4 regions of the Actinoplanes octamycinicus genome follow, and region 4 is predicted to be linked to each of the others. Evidence: riboswitches for the same ligand, from Rfam matches in the RefSeq annotation. Region 4 holds a riboswitch; each other region holds the start of a gene.

Region 1 (3,567 bases), 6.9 Mb from region 4:
CCCGCAGCGCGTTGCTCCGCCGCACCACCCGGGTGTTGTAGGACGCCATGACGAACGGCGCGAGCCGCCCCCGCAACGACGGGTCCACTTCGGAGGCGACCAGCGTGTCCATGTCACTCTGCCGACCCAGTTTCGGCTCGGCGTGCCGATCCGGGCTGAGCGAATACGGACTGCCCGCCACCTTGCGCAGCTCCGGCTTCTGTTTGAGCACGTCCACCTGGTTGCGCATCGAGTCGATCGTCCCGCCGCTGATGCCGCCGGACATGCTGGTCACCACCAGCGTCGTGTCGGTGAGTTCCCCCGCGCCGTCCCGCTCGACCTGCTGGTGCAGCACGTGCACGCCGAGGTCGGACGGAATGGAGTCGAAGCCGCACGAGTGGATGATCCGCGCACCGGTGCTGCGAGCGAGCTCATGGTTCTCGTCGATGCTGTCCCGGGCGAACAGCACCTCACCGGTCAGATCGACATAGTCGGTGCCGGCCGCGGCGCAGGCGTGCGCGAGCGGACGACCGTACTTCGCGTACGGCCCCACCGTGGTGATCACCACGCGGGTCCGGCCGGCCACCGCGGCCAGCGCCTCCGCGTCGCCGGCGTCGGCGATCAGAACCGGCCAGTCGACCTTCAGCCGGGACTTGACGTCGGCGAGTTTCGCCGCGGAGCGTCCGGCCAGGGCGATGCGGGTGCCGGCCGGCGCGTATCCGGCGAGGTGTTTCGCCACCAGGGCGCCGACGAAGCCGGACGCGCCGTAGAGGACGACGTCGAAGTCGCGGGTGAGATCGCTCATGGTCGGAGATTGTGCACCCTATGCCGGGCTCGTACGCAACCCATCGGTAACAAAGATCGCGGCATGCAGGCAAAACAGCAAGGCGAAACTCCAAAAAGCAGTCTTCCTTTACCCACTCCGGACGTTGCCAATCGTCCTCTCACCGGCTTTCCCTCGCCTGGCGGACCACGGTGGTGGCAAGTCCTGGCGGGACTCGAGAACTCGCGGTGTTATTCACACAAAGGAAGATCAAAGCGGCTAATTTGTGAGAACAAAGTCACCGGCCCCGCTTCCGGACCTGGTCGGTTCCGTGAAGCGGTGGCTACCGTCGGCAGTCCGCACAACGCGGACACCGTGGCCGGAACGCCGAGTCCTGCCTGCTGGTCACGGTCAACAACCCACAGGCATGGAGCGGGGGACCCACAGTTCCTCGGCGCGCTCTCCGGAGTGCGCCTCGGGGTGAAGCCGCGCTTGACGCGGCCGGGCTCCTCGGCCCGAACCCGACAGCTCACCTCGCAGGCGTGGAGGAAAACTTCATGCTTCACCTGAACCAGCGGGTTCGTCGTGTCCTGTCCCGGCGAGCCCAGTCCCCGCGCGCCCACAATCGGCCCGCGCAGACCACCCGCAGCAAGCTCCAGCGCACTCTCGGCCTCGCCGTGGCGGGGCTGGCCGGCGCCGTCGGCCTCCTCGCCGTCGAAGCCTCGCCGGCCAGCGCCGCCCCCAACGTGAACTGGGACGCCGTGGCCAAGTGCGAATCCGGTGGGAACTGGAGGATCAACACCGGGAACGGCTATTACGGCGGTCTGCAGTTCAGCCGCAGCACCTGGCGGGCGCACGGCGGCGGGAAATACGGCTCCACGGCCAACCTCGCCTCCAAGAGCGAGCAGATCGTGGTCGCCGAGCGGGTGCTCCGCAACCAGGGCATCGGCGCCTGGCCCACCTGCGGCCGGCGCGGTCTCACCAAGGCGCGGAAGAGCACCTCGGCGAGCCCGTACCGACTGGCGTCTTACACCACGCCGCTGAAGGCGACCCGGACCTACGTGGTGAAGCGCGGCGACACCCTTTCCGGCATCGCCACGCGTTACCACGTCAAGGGCGGCTGGAAGGCGCTTTACCGCGCCAACGCGAGCCGGCTGAGCAGCCCGAACCGTCTCCGGGTCGGTCAGCGCCTGGCCATCTGAGGTCAGGCCCGGCCCAGCTCCGGGTGGTCGAGCACCCGCAACCACGAACCATCAGGCTGTCGGCGGACGACCTGTGCCCGAGCCCCGGCCCCGTCTCTCGGCGGGGTCGAGGTGAGGGCCAGGTCGCCGCTGATCAGCGTGGGCAGCGGCGTCTCGGGCTCGAAGGCCGGCATTGTCGGCAGCAGCTCGGCCCAGAGTTTCTGGATCGCGGCGCGGCCGACCGTTTCGCTGCCGGGCGGATAGGCCATCACGGCATCCTCCTCATACAGCAGGGCCAGGCCCTCGGCGTCTTTCGCATTGGCGCGCTCGACGAACAAACGGGTCAAGTCCTCCGGGTGCATTGCTTTCTCTCGTTCGCTCATGACTCCACCCTGCCCCGGCGCCGCCTACAAGTCCAACGAATGGTTTTCATACCAGCTACAATCGCCACTCATGGATCTGCGGCAGTTGGAGTACTTCGTCGCGGTCGCCGAGACCGGCAGCTTCACCCGCGCCGCGGCCCGGGTGCACATCACCCAGTCCGGGGTGAGCGCCCAGATCAAGGCGCTGGAGCACGAGCTGGGCGCGGAGCTCTTCGACCGCAGCGGCCGGGTCGCCCGGCTCACCGAGGCGGGCGCCGCGGCGCTGCGGCACGCCCGGGCCGCGCTCGACTCCACCCTCGACCTGCGCGACGCGATCGACGACGTCAAAGGGCTGGTCCGGGGCCGGCTCACCATCGGGATGGTGACCGGGTGCGAGGTGGCGCCGCTGTTCGACGCGCTCGCCGCGTTCCATCACGAGCATCCGGGGATCGAGCTGGAGCTGGCCGAGGCGAACTCGGATCACCTGGTCGCCGGGGTGCGCACCGGCAGCCTCGACGTCGCCCTGGCCGGGCTGGCCGGCGAGCCACCGGACCAGCTGAAATCCCGGGTCATCGTGAGCGAGCGCCTGGTGGCGCTGACCGCGCCGGGCAGCGAGCTGGCGATGCGAGGCAGCGTCACGGTCACCGCGCTCACGGCGTACGAAACAATCTGTCTGCCCGTCGGGACCGGCATCCGTGACGTGCTCGACAAGGCCTTCGCCGGGCGGACCGGACTGCGACCGGAGGTCGCGCTCGTCGCCACCTCGCCGGACACCGTGGCCGGCCTGGCCCGGCGCGGTCTGGGCGTCGCGGTGCTCAGCGAGTCGATGGCCGCCGCGCACCCGGACCTGGTCAGCATCCCGATCGACGGGATCGACATCCCGGCCCTGCTGGCGCTGGTCTGGCAGGACCGGACAAGTCCGGCTCTGTCCGCCTTCATCCGCCACTGCGACGCCGCCTTCGGCTGACCACAAGCCAGCGCGGAAGCTGACCACAAGCCAGCGCGGAAGCTGACCACAAGCCAAGCGGAAGCTGACCACAAGCCAGCGCGGAAGCCGAGCACGAGCCAGGGCGAGAGCTGAGCACAAGCCAAGCGGAGTCAGAGCAGCACCCAGCGCGGAAAACAGCGGAAGCCCCCGCCGCGACCGCGACGGGGGCTTCCAGGAACCGGACTACTTGCTGATGCGCTGCGTGTGAGTCGACACGAACGACCGGTTGCCCGCCTTGTCAGTCGCCCAGTAGGAGACCTTCAGCGTGCCCTTGTCGACGCCGGAGACCGCCGC
Region 2 (3,567 bases), 7.1 Mb from region 4:
GACGGGGCGTCGGTCGTCCTGCACGACCCGGCCTCCGGCCTCAACACCCCGGTCGCGGTCCGGCACGACGGCGAGGAGCTGGAGATGGCCGGCCACCGCCTGCTCCCGGCCTGACTGCTCCCGGCCTGCGGTCACGGTCCGCTCCGGCGTCCGGTTCGCCAGACTTTTCGGTACGACCGGAACGCGCCGGCCGTACCGAAAACTTGGTCTTGAGATTTACGTCACCGAAAGGTGCACGTGGTTGGTGTGGTCGGTCGACGGTGTGCCGCCCGCCCCGCTGTACGACTTCCACCCGCTGCTCGGCAGCCAGATCCGCTTGAACCAGATCACGTAGAGCACGCCCAGCGTGTCCGCGTTGTGGATGAAGTAGTTCGCCAGGTCGGTGCCGTAGGTCTTGCTGGAGCCGGTCGCCACCCCGCCGAACCCGTTCTTGTCGGCGGCGAAGTCGCAGGCCCGGCCCTTCGGGTGCTCCCCGCTGTTCTGCGGCCGGTAGCAGGCGACGTAGCGGGTGAACCCGGCCTTCTGCGCCTGCTGCATGGCGAAGAGCAGACGCTTGCTGATGCAGCCGTCGGTGGTCGGGTCCGGCACGCAGCCGCCGCTCAGGCTGCCCGGCTTGTCGGCGTCCGCGCTGCCACTGCCACTGCCGCTGCCGGAGTCGTCGTCACCGGAGTCCCCGCCCTGGTCGGCGTCCTTGAGCGCCTGCTCGGCCTGGGCCTTGCGCTTGGCCATCACGTTGACCTGCTTCTGCTGGTCGATGACGGCGGCGTCGATCCCGGTCTTGGCGGCCTGCCGGTCGGTCCGGGTGGTCTTCAGGTCGGCGATCGCCGCGTTCTGCCGGGCCGCCACGGTGGTCAGCAGCTGGGCCCGGTCCAGGAAGCCGGCCGACGAGTCGGCGCCGAGCAGCGCGCTGAGCGGGCCGAGCCGGCCCATCGAGTACGCCTGCTCGGCGTACTTGTTGAGCGCCGCCTGCTGCGGGCCGAGGGCCGCGTCCAGCTTCTTCAGCTCGGCGGCCAGCGCGGTCTGCTGCTGCTTGGACTTGGCCAGCTTGGCCTTGGCCGCGACGTAGCCCTTGGAGGCCTCGTCGAGTTTGTCGAGCAGGGACTTGGAGCCGCCCTCGCCGTCGTCGCCGGACTCGCCCGGCGCGGCCAGGGGGCGGGGCGCGGCGGCGGCCGGCCCGGCGACCCCGGCGATCCCGCATGCGGCGATCAGGAGCGTCAGAAAGGCCGCCCATCGTCGCCGCGCAGTCACGTGCTGCACTGGCTGTTTCCTTCCGTCGGCCGCCGGCCGGGTTAGCTGACGGGCTCGGGATGAAGGAGATCCCTACCGCGGGATGCGGATTCGCCCCGGAAGAAATGTGGATCCCCGGCTCGCGCGTTATGCGATTAGGCGGCGGTCCCCGCGCGGGAACCGCGACGACCATACCCCAGGCGATCGACGAATCGACAGTTCTCGTACCGATGGCGACGGCCCGGTCACGAGTGGTGACGCCATTACGGAAAGTCGTTGTGCAGTAACAATTTTGACGGTTTTCCGGACCCTGATGTCCCGTGATATCTCAGGTAAACTGGCCGCCGGTCCTGCCAGGACGGCACCGCCCCCGAGTTGCCGGCAGGCCGCCGCCCAATCGTCGAAAGGCGAGCCGGGGAACCAGGTAGTTGGGGTGAATCCGCGTTATGCGGTAGGGATAGCTTCCGTCCCGAACCCGTCAGCTAACCCGGTCGGCGGTGACAAGGAAGGATTGTTGATGACCGCACGTCCCCGCCGGTGGCTGACGCTTGCCCTGGCGCCGCTGGTGACCGCCGCGATATTCGTGGCCCCGGTCACCCCGGCACACGCCGCTCCTGGAGGTAGCGGCTCGACCGCTGAGGAGGGAGAGGCGAGCGACGACCTCTCCGACCAGATCGAGACCACGAACCGCCGGTTCGTGAACGCCAAGGCAGCGGTCGCGAAGTCGAAGAAGACCCAGATCCAGCTGGCCGCTCAGATCAAGACCGCGGAGGCCCGGCGCGACCAGCTGGTCCCCGAGGTCAACGCGATCGCCAAGCAGCAGTACCAGATCGGCAACCTGAGCTCGCTGAGCTTCCTGCTGCGGGCCAACGACTCCTCGGACTTCCTGGACAAGGCGGTCTCGCTCGAGGAGATCAACAAGGTCCACGACGAGAAACTGCACGAGCTGAACACGCTGCTGCAGGGCATCACCGCCGACAAGCAGCGCCTCGACGCCGAGCTGAAGAACGAGGAGCAGCAGCTCTCGGTGCAGAAGAAGCTGCACGACTCGGCCGAGGACCAGCTCGAGCTGCTCGGTGGCGGCACCGGCATCAACAAGACCATCACCGCCGGCTTCGTCGACGCGAAATCCGCGACCGCCGCACCGGCGCCGCGCAACTCCGACGGCGGTTTCTCGCCGGAGTCGTGCAACCAGAAGGACCCGACCACCGACGGTTGCATCACCAAGCGCACCCTGCACCTCTACAAGGAGGTGCGGAAAGCCGGCTTCGACCTGTTCGTCGGCTGCCACCGCGACGGCGGCCCGTTCGAGCACCCGAAAGGCCGGGCCTGCGATTGGTCCCTGCAGAAGAGCGGGTTCTCCTCGGCGACCGGCAACAACAAGATGATGCGGTACGGCAACGACCTCACCGCGTTCCTGGTGCGCAACGCCGACCGCCTCGGCATCTACTACGTGATCTGGTACAAGCAGATCTGGTTCCCGGCGACGAACAACTGGCACGCCTACCACGGGCCGAGTGATCACACCGACCACGTGCACGTGTCACTGCTGTAATCGAGCCACCGAGAACGGCCCCCACCCTTGCGGGTGAGGGGCCGTTGTCGTATCGCCTCAGTGATGCGGGGTGGCGCGCCGCACCGGGGCCCGCCCGGCCGGCTGGGCCGGCGCCGGGCCGACCGGTCCGGCCGACGGGATCGCCATGGTCACCGGCCGCACCTGGGTCACCTCGATCTCCTTGCCGTGGTGCAGCAGGGTCAGCCGGGCCGAGCCGCCGCCGTTGCGCAGCGAGTAGGTGACCTCCTCGGCGGTGACGTTGACCCGCAGCCGCAGACCCCGCCAGAGCAGCGAGAAGTCCAGGTTGTTGATCCGGCTGGGCAGCCGCGGCGCGAACGACAGCTGACCGTTGAAGTCACGCATGCCGCCGAGACCGGCGACCAGCGCGATCCAGGAACCCGCGAGGGACGCCACGTGCACGCCGTCCCGCGCGTTCTGGTGCAGGTCGTGCAGGTCCATCAGGGCGGCCTCGCCCAGGTAGTCGTGGGCCAGCTCGAGGTGCCCGGTCTCGGCCGCCATCACCGCCTGGATGCACGCCGACAGCGACGAGTCCCGGACGGTCCGCGCGTCGTAGTAGGCGAAGTTGCGGGTCTTCTCCTCCGGGGTGAACGCGTCACCCCGGATGTACATCGCCATCACCAGGTCGGCCTGCTTGACCACCTGCTTGCGGTACAGGTCGAAGTACGGGTAGTTGAGCAGCAGCGGGTAACCCTCCGGCGGAGTGTTCTCGAAGTCCCACTCCTGCAGCCGGGTGAAGCCCTCGCACTGCTGGTGGACGCCGAGCT
Region 3 (3,567 bases), 6.2 Mb from region 4:
CTGATGGACGCAGGTAATGCCCGTAACAGGGTTAGTGACGGCAATGAGGGGACCGTGGGCAACGTGGAGAAGAACACCGTGATGCGTACCGACCAGGTTGCCGAGGAGCGCGACCTCGTCGGAGTCTACCTGCACGAAATCTCCCGGACGCCGCTGCTGGATGCTGCGCGGGAGGTCGAGCTCTCCAAGTCGATCGAGGCGGGCCTCTACGCCGAGCACCTGCTCGAGCAGGGCGAGGAGCGTCGCGGCGTCAGCCGGGAGGAGCTGGAGCGCCTGGTCACCGAGGGCCAGCGCGCCAAGGACCTGTTCATTCGAGCCAACCTGCGGCTGGTCGTCTCGATCGCCCGGCGCTACGTGCGCTCGGGCATGCCGATGCTCGACCTGATCCAGGAGGGCAACACCGGCCTGGTCCGCGCGGTCGAGAAGTTCGACTACGAGCGCGGCTACAAGTTCTCGACGTACGCGACGTGGTGGGTTCGCCAGGCGATCAGCCGGGCGATCGCCCAGCAGGAGCGCACCGTCCGCCTCCCGGTGCACCTGGTCGAGGACGTCAACCGGATGCGTAACGTGACCCGCCAGCTCGTCCGTGAGCTGGGCGGCGACCCGGAGCCGGAGCAGGTCGCCGCGGCCCTCGGCGTGACCGTGGAGCGGGTCAACGAGCTGACCCGGTGGGCCCAGGACACCGTGTCCCTGGACACCCCGGTCGGCGACGACGGCGACACCAACCTGGGTGACCTGGTGGCCGACAGCGATGCCCCCTCGCCCGAGGAGATCGTGCTGAGCGCACTGGAGCGCCAGCGCATCGAGGGCCTGCTCAACCACCTGGACGACCGCTCGGCCGGCATCATGCGGGCCCGCTACGGCCTGGAGGACGGCCGCGAGCACTCGCTGACCGAGGTGGCCTCGCGCTTCTCGCTCAGCCGCGAGCGGATCCGCCAGCTGGAGATCCAGGCGCTCGGCCGGCTGCGTGAGCTGGCCCGGGCCGAGGGCCTGCAGGCCGCCTGACCCACCACAGCAGCGAAGGCCGGCACCCCGAGGGGTGCCGGCCTTCGGCGTTCCTGCGGCGGGTTACGACACCCGGCCGTACCCGGGGCTGTCCGGGGTCATGATGTTGATCGTCCGGTAGAGCACGTCCCGGCCGGCCGACGGCGCGTCGATGATCTTGCCGTCGCCGACGTAGAGCGCGACGTGCCCGCCACCTCGGTAGAACACCAGGTCGCCGGGCTGGAGCTGGCTCTTGTCGCTGAACATCCGCACGGCACCCTTCTGGGCGGCCGCGTTGTGTGGCAGCGACTTGCCGGCCGCGGCCCAGGCCGCCATGGTCAGACCCGAGCAGTCGTACGAGTCGGGACCGGCGTCGCCGAACCCGTACGGCTTGCCGACCTGCTTGAACGCGAAGGCGACCGCCTTGCCGGCCGAGCCCGCGATCTGCGGGATCTTGCCGGTGTACGAGCCGGTGTCCTCGGTGGCGCTGCCGTAGAGGTCCTCGCGCATGTCGTACAGCTTCTGAAGATCCTTCTTGATCTTCGTCTTCTGCGCGTCCAGCTCCTTGACCTGGAGCTGCTGCTTCTGCTCGGTGGTCTTGAGGGCCGCCTGCTTCTGCGCGAAGGTCTCGGTGGTCTCGGTGTAGGCGTCGATGTCCGCCTGGTTGGCCCGGGTGATCTGCTCCAGGTAGCCCATCCGGTCCAGCAGCTCGCCCTGCTTGCCGCTGAGCAGCACGGTCATCGGGCCGACCCGGCCGGTGATGTACTGCGAGGTGGCGATCGTCGACATCTTGGCGCTGGCCTTGGTCAGCGCCTCCTGGGCCGGTTTCAGCGAGGCGGTCAGCTTCACCGCGTCGGCCTTGGTCTTCTTCAGGTCGAGCCGGGTCTTGTTGTACGTCTCGGTGACGTCCTCGAGTTTCTCCGAAGCCTGGTCGATCTGCTTCTTGAGCTCACTCTCCGACGGGGCCGCGTGAGCGGCCACAGCTCCCGACGTGGTGATCGCGAGTGCGGTCAGCGCGACCACCAGCGCCCGGAGTTTGGTACGGGGGTGTGGCACTGGTCAGGGGCCTTTCTTCCGCTTGTGGCCGCCTACCGGGTTAGCTGACGGGTTCGGGCCCGGAAGATCGCCCTACCGCGCCTCGGCGCGGATTCACCCCGGAAGGTGGGTCCCCGGTTCCCACGGCGACGGGTTCGTCGCCGGTCAAGATTCGGCGGCGTTGGCCGGCGCCACCGGAGGGTTTGTGGCTGCGGACCGGACCAACCGCATCAACTTATCGGGGAAGAAAACAAAATCAAGACCTCGCCGCGTGTTTTCTTCCAATAGTCGGTCTTGCGAACTAAATCCCGATAACCGGCTGTTATTCGATCCGCGCGCAGCGTTATTTCGACCGCCGGAAGCAGACTAATCGTTCAGGGCCGGCTCGAGCGCGGCATTCGGAACCCAATGCCGGGTGACCCGGCGCTCGGCCCAGAACGAGAAGAACGGGATGGTGCCGGCCAGCATAACGATGATCATTCGGCCGAACGGCCAGCGGGCCCGCCGGGACAGGTCGAAGGTGCAGAGCAGATAGACCATGTACAGGAAGCCGTGCAGCGGGCCGATCAGCGCGACCAGCGCCGGGTTGTCACCCAGGTACTTCAGCGGCATGCCGACCAGCACGAGCACGATCAGGAGCACGCCGACGATCCAGGCGATGGTGCGGTAACGGGTGAGGGCGCCCTGCACGGCGGTCTCCTTCTGCTTCTGCTACTTGCTGATGGGGCGGCCGGGGTAGTCGGCGGGCCGGGCGCCGGGGTGCTCGGCCAGCCAGGCCAGGTAGTCGTTGTACGCGTCCAGCTCCGGGTCGGCGGCGTCCGCCGCGGCCGGCTGCACGGCCACCCGGACCGGGCGGCCCAGGGTGACCGGGGCGTCCGGGTCGCGCGCCGGGGCGGGCTCCTCGGCGGTCTCCTCTGGCGGCGCCAGCTTGCGGCGGTGCAGCTGGATCTCGCGGATCCAGATGAACACCACGAAGCCGGCGAAGACCGGCCACTCGAACATGTAGCCCCAGCTGAGCGAGTTGCCCCCGGTCGCCCGGCTGAACTGCCACCAGCCGAGCCCCAGGCAGGCCCCGGTCAGCACCAGCGCCAGGAGGTGCCGGGCGAGCCACGCCGGAGTCCACAGCCCTTTCATGCACCCGAGACTACCGGCGGGTTTGGTGGTCGCCCGCACGGGCAAGCCCCTGGACGAACAGCGGCTATCGAGACAGCGGAGGTGCACGATGACGGACCCGCGAACCGAGGGCGGCGCGGCGGTGGACTTCGAGATCGGGGTCGACCCGGTGAGCCTGCCCGACGACGACCTGTTCCGCGAGCTCGGCAGCCTGTACCGGACCCGGCTGGAGACTCTGCGGCACGGCCCGGACGCCGCGCTGGAGAACCACTTCCGGCGGACCGCCGAGCTGGAGACCGAGTACAAGGCGCGCTATCCGGGACGCGAGATCGACCCCGGCCGGCTCACCCAGGACTTCTGACCCGCCCGGTGCGGAAAGGACCCCCCATATGACCAGCCTGCAGGCCCGTGCCGCGGAGACGGCCCGGGCGTACG
Region 4 (3,567 bases):
GGCTGTCCCCGGTGCTGTTCCAGATCCGGGTGCACGACCCGGCCACCGGCCGGCAGCTGGTGCCGCCGGCCCAGCGGACCGGCCCGCTGGCGGACATCCTGCCGAGCGGCGCCGTGGTGATCGGCGGCAAGCGGATCAACCCGAACCAGACCGACGTGGACACCGACCAGTTCCACGGCGACCTGGACAACATCGAGTTCGGCAGAAAGAACACCGATTGACGTATCGACGCCCGTGCCCTAGATTGGCGCGGAAAGCGCATTCCCGCACGTCAGACCTCCTGGACCAGCGACCGAGGTGACTCAGTCGAACCAGTCGAGGTCGACCGCTCCGGCGATCACCCGCATACCCTTGTCGCCAGGGTGCAGGTGGTCGCCGGAGTCGTTCGCGGCCAGGAACCGGGTCGGTGACGCCGGATCGTGCGTCGCGGCGTCCTGGTCGAGCACCGCGTCGCACCCGCTGCCGGCGCCGCGGACGAACGCGTTCACCTCGGCCCGGCCCTGCTCGCCCCGGCTGCTCCAGTAGTCCGCGCCGCGGAACGGGGTGAGCGTCGAGCAGATCACCCTGATCCCGGCCGCATGACCGCGATCGATCAGCTGCCGGTAGGCGCTGATGATCTCGTCGCTGCCCGGTGCGCGGTGGCTGCCCAGATCGTTCAGCGGGTCGTCCGAGATGATCACCCAGCGCACTCCGGTACGCCGCAGCACGTCCCGCTCGAACCGGTGGGCCGCGCTCTCGCCGCGTCCGTCGGTGCCGTCGGCGGTCAGCCGGTTGCCGCTGATCCCGGTGTTCACCACGCCGATCGTCCGCCCCGCCGCGCGCAGCCGGTCGGCGAGCAGGTCCGGCCACCGCTGGTTGGCCCCGAAGGCCGAGTCCAGCCCGTCGGTGATCGACGCCCCGAACGCCACGACCGTCCCCTCCGCCGCGGAGTTGTGCACGTCCAGGCCGGTCAGGAAGAAGTAGTTGCTGGACGTCTCGGCGCCGCGGATGCTCGTGGCGGTGAGCTGGTCGCCGGTACCGATGAAATTGTCCCTGGTGCCGAGCGGATGCCGGGTGGTCTCGCCGGTCGCCGCCGGCAGGTGGACGCTGACCGCCAGATCGGCGTCGGCCGGCACGGCGAAGCTCACCGGGTCGCTGGTCACCGTGCCGCCCGCCGGGATGGTCACCGCCGTCCTGCCGCCGAAGGTCACCACGGTGTCGGTGGCCGGGTCGATGGTGCTCCCGGACACCTGCCGCGCCACGTGCACCCCGCCGATCACCAGCGGCGTGCGGCCGAACGCGTGGGACAGCTCCAGCCGGGCGCGGTCCCCGGCGACGCTGGTGTGCACGATCTGCCGGACGGTCTGCCGCTCGAAGGCCTGCCCGCCGTCGGTCATCGCGACACCCCAGGTGCCGACCCAGTCCGGCGCCGCCGACCGGGACGGCGAGAGGAAAGCCGCCGACTGGGACGGCGCCGGGAAGGCCGCCGGGTGGGAAGGCGCGGGGGAGGCCGGGGCGGCATTCGCGTACGGATCAGTCGCTCCGCATCCCGCCACCAGCAGCAGCATGCCCCCGGCCAGCCCCGCCGCCCCGACCCACCGCATGTGTTCCCCCGTTGCCGCGCCCACGTCCCGGCGGCAATCCTCACACCTGACCTGGTGCGGATCAGGTCAGCGGGACAAGGATCACCAGGGATGTCGCCGGTCTGCCGCCGGCGGTGACGGCCTCCGCGGGCCGGACGGGGCGGTGATCGTCCCGGCCGCGCCGCCGCCCGCCCGGACGACCGCGCGGCCGGAGGACGGACCGTCAGAGACGGATCCGCTGACCGGGGTAGATCCGGCTCGGGCTGGACAGCTTGCTCTTGTTGAGCTTGTACAGCGTCCGCCAGCCGCCCTTGATGTGGTACTTCCGGGCGATCTTGGCGAGCGTGTCGCCGGACTTCACCACGTAGGTCTTGCCGGTCGACTTGACCTTACTGCTCTTCGCCTTGGTGGACTTCTTCCTGGTCGACGTGGCCTTCTTGTGCACGCCGGCCTTCTTGCCGCACACCGGCCACGGGCTCAGCCCGCGCTTGGCGTACAGCTTCTCGGCGATCTTGATCTGCTCGCCCTTGGTGGCCTTGTCCGCGGTCGACGCGTACTTGCCGCCGCCGTTCGCCTTCCACGTGCTGCGGCTGAACTGCAGGCCGCCGTAGTACCCGTTACCGGTGTTGATGTGCCAGCGGCCGCCCGATTCGCACTTGGCGACCACGTCCCAGTTGACGCTGGATGCCATCGCCGGGGAAGCGGGCGCGAACAGCACGCCGGCTCCGGTCACGCCCGCCGCCACCAGGGTGAGGGCAGCAAGGCGCGTTCGTCTACCGATCCGAGACATGGATGATCCTCCACGCCTGCGAGGTGAGCTGTCGGGTTCGGGCAGATCGGCCCGGCCGCGTCACACATGGCGGCTTCACCCCGAGGCGCGCTCCGTGATGGACGCGCCGGAAACGGTGGGTCCCCCGCTCCTGCCCTTCTCATCGAGTCTGTGGATCGGCGGCAGGATTCGGCGGTCCGTCCACAGTGCCCGCCATCGCGGGACGACCGACGGTAACCACATCCCCGGTCGTTCATCCAAGTTTTTGATGCCGGATAGTGACGTTCTTCACGGTATTAGGGTGATTTGATCTTGTTCGTGCCCTGGAAAGCCAGGCATTTCCGAAACCGGTCATCCGCCCGTCCTCCCGGCATGCCGCACGACCGGCAGAAAGGGCGGAACCGCCGCTGGTCACGGTGCGTCGAACCAGCCATGGCCGATTCCCGACAGCGCCGGACCGCGCTGCTCACCGTGATCACCGCACTCGCGGTCTCCGCGTGCGGCACCACCCTTTCCGGTACGACCGCGGAGACCCGTGACGCCGTCCACGTGGCAGCCGCGAACCTGCCGTCGCACTACACCTACGTCCTCACCTCGACCTGCGGCGAGCGGGCACTGATCGGCAAGTACCGGATCACCGTGGCCGGCGAGCGGGTCACCGGCGAGCCCGCCGACCGGGACACCAACCCGGACGTGGCGCACTACCCGGCCATCGCCGAGCTGCTCGCCGAAACCGGCACCGCCGGGCCGGACGCCGTGATCGAGTTCACCACCGACGCGGCCGGCCTGCCCGCCTCGCTGACGATCGACCCGATGCCGAACGCCATCGACGACGAGGCGTGCTACACGTTCAGCGACATCCGGCCCCGCCCCGCCGCCCCGTCACCGAGCTGACCCCCGGCGGCCCCGGGTGCCGCCCAGGGCAACCCCCTGGGGTGAACGAGTTCGCCGCCGGGCGACCATCTACCGCATGCGAAGCTTTGACGTGGTGGTGATCGGCGCCGGACCCGGCGGCGAGGTGGCGGCCGGCCGGCTGGCCGAGGCCGGACTGGATGTGGCGATCGTCGAGGCCGACAAGGTCGGCGGGGAGTGCTCCTACTACGCGTGCATGCCGTCCAAGGCGCTGCTGCGCCCGGGTGAGCTGCTCGCCGAGGCCCGGCGCACACCCGGGGTGGCCGCCGCGGTCACCGGCGACCTCGACGTGGCCGCCGTGCTGCGCCGCCGCGACGAGCTGAT

Evidence for each region. Region 4 has a riboswitch for cyclic di-AMP ahead of BJY16_RS48835 (LysM peptidoglycan-binding domain-containing protein). Riboswitches for the same ligand answer to the same signal wherever they lie in the genome.
Region 1: it holds a riboswitch for cyclic di-AMP, as region 4 does, so the genes downstream of both, BJY16_RS10935 (LysM peptidoglycan-binding domain-containing protein) here and BJY16_RS48835 (LysM peptidoglycan-binding domain-containing protein) in region 4, are expected to answer to the same signal.
Region 2: it holds a riboswitch for cyclic di-AMP, as region 4 does, so the genes downstream of both, BJY16_RS10220 (coiled-coil domain-containing protein) here and BJY16_RS48835 (LysM peptidoglycan-binding domain-containing protein) in region 4, are expected to answer to the same signal.
Region 3: it holds a riboswitch for cyclic di-AMP, as region 4 does, so the genes downstream of both, BJY16_RS14025 (C40 family peptidase) here and BJY16_RS48835 (LysM peptidoglycan-binding domain-containing protein) in region 4, are expected to answer to the same signal.

What each region holds. Positions count from the first base shown of each region.
Region 1 covers NZ_JACHNB010000001.1:2,428,794-2,432,360, reverse strand. The annotation lists gene BJY16_RS10940 (saccharopine dehydrogenase family protein) at 1-784, opposite strand, end outside; cyclic di-AMP (ydaO/yuaA leader) riboswitch at 1,126-1,300, shown strand; gene BJY16_RS10935 (LysM peptidoglycan-binding domain-containing protein) at 1,300-1,944, shown strand; gene BJY16_RS10930 (YybH family protein) at 1,947-2,285, opposite strand; gene BJY16_RS10925 (LysR family transcriptional regulator) at 2,377-3,252, shown strand; gene BJY16_RS10920 (ExeM/NucH family extracellular endonuclease) at 3,457-3,567, opposite strand, start outside.
Region 2 covers NZ_JACHNB010000001.1:2,263,770-2,267,336, reverse strand. The annotation lists gene BJY16_RS10225 (hypothetical protein) at 1-114, shown strand, start outside; gene BJY16_RS10220 (coiled-coil domain-containing protein) at 217-1,257, opposite strand; cyclic di-AMP (ydaO/yuaA leader) riboswitch at 1,263-1,399, opposite strand; cyclic di-AMP (ydaO/yuaA leader) riboswitch at 1,608-1,739, shown strand; gene BJY16_RS10215 (coiled-coil domain-containing protein) at 1,745-2,782, shown strand; gene BJY16_RS10210 (glycoside hydrolase family 65 protein) at 2,840-3,567, opposite strand, start outside.
Region 3 covers NZ_JACHNB010000001.1:3,125,873-3,129,439, forward strand. The annotation lists gene BJY16_RS14020 (sigma-70 family RNA polymerase sigma factor) at 4-1,005, shown strand; gene BJY16_RS14025 (C40 family peptidase) at 1,069-2,040, opposite strand; cyclic di-AMP (ydaO/yuaA leader) riboswitch at 2,055-2,190, opposite strand; gene BJY16_RS14030 (DUF3817 domain-containing protein) at 2,386-2,709, opposite strand; gene BJY16_RS14035 (hypothetical protein) at 2,731-3,153, opposite strand; gene BJY16_RS14040 (DUF6158 family protein) at 3,242-3,493, shown strand; gene BJY16_RS14045 (DUF1360 domain-containing protein) at 3,522-3,567, shown strand, end outside.
Region 4 covers NZ_JACHNB010000001.1:9,351,890-9,355,456, reverse strand. The annotation lists gene BJY16_RS42390 (hypothetical protein) at 1-221, shown strand, start outside; gene BJY16_RS42385 (GDSL-type esterase/lipase family protein) at 303-1,583, opposite strand; gene BJY16_RS48835 (LysM peptidoglycan-binding domain-containing protein) at 1,786-2,352, opposite strand; cyclic di-AMP (ydaO/yuaA leader) riboswitch at 2,351-2,536, opposite strand; gene BJY16_RS42375 (DUF6174 domain-containing protein) at 2,764-3,225, shown strand; gene BJY16_RS42370 (dihydrolipoyl dehydrogenase family protein) at 3,302-3,567, shown strand, end outside.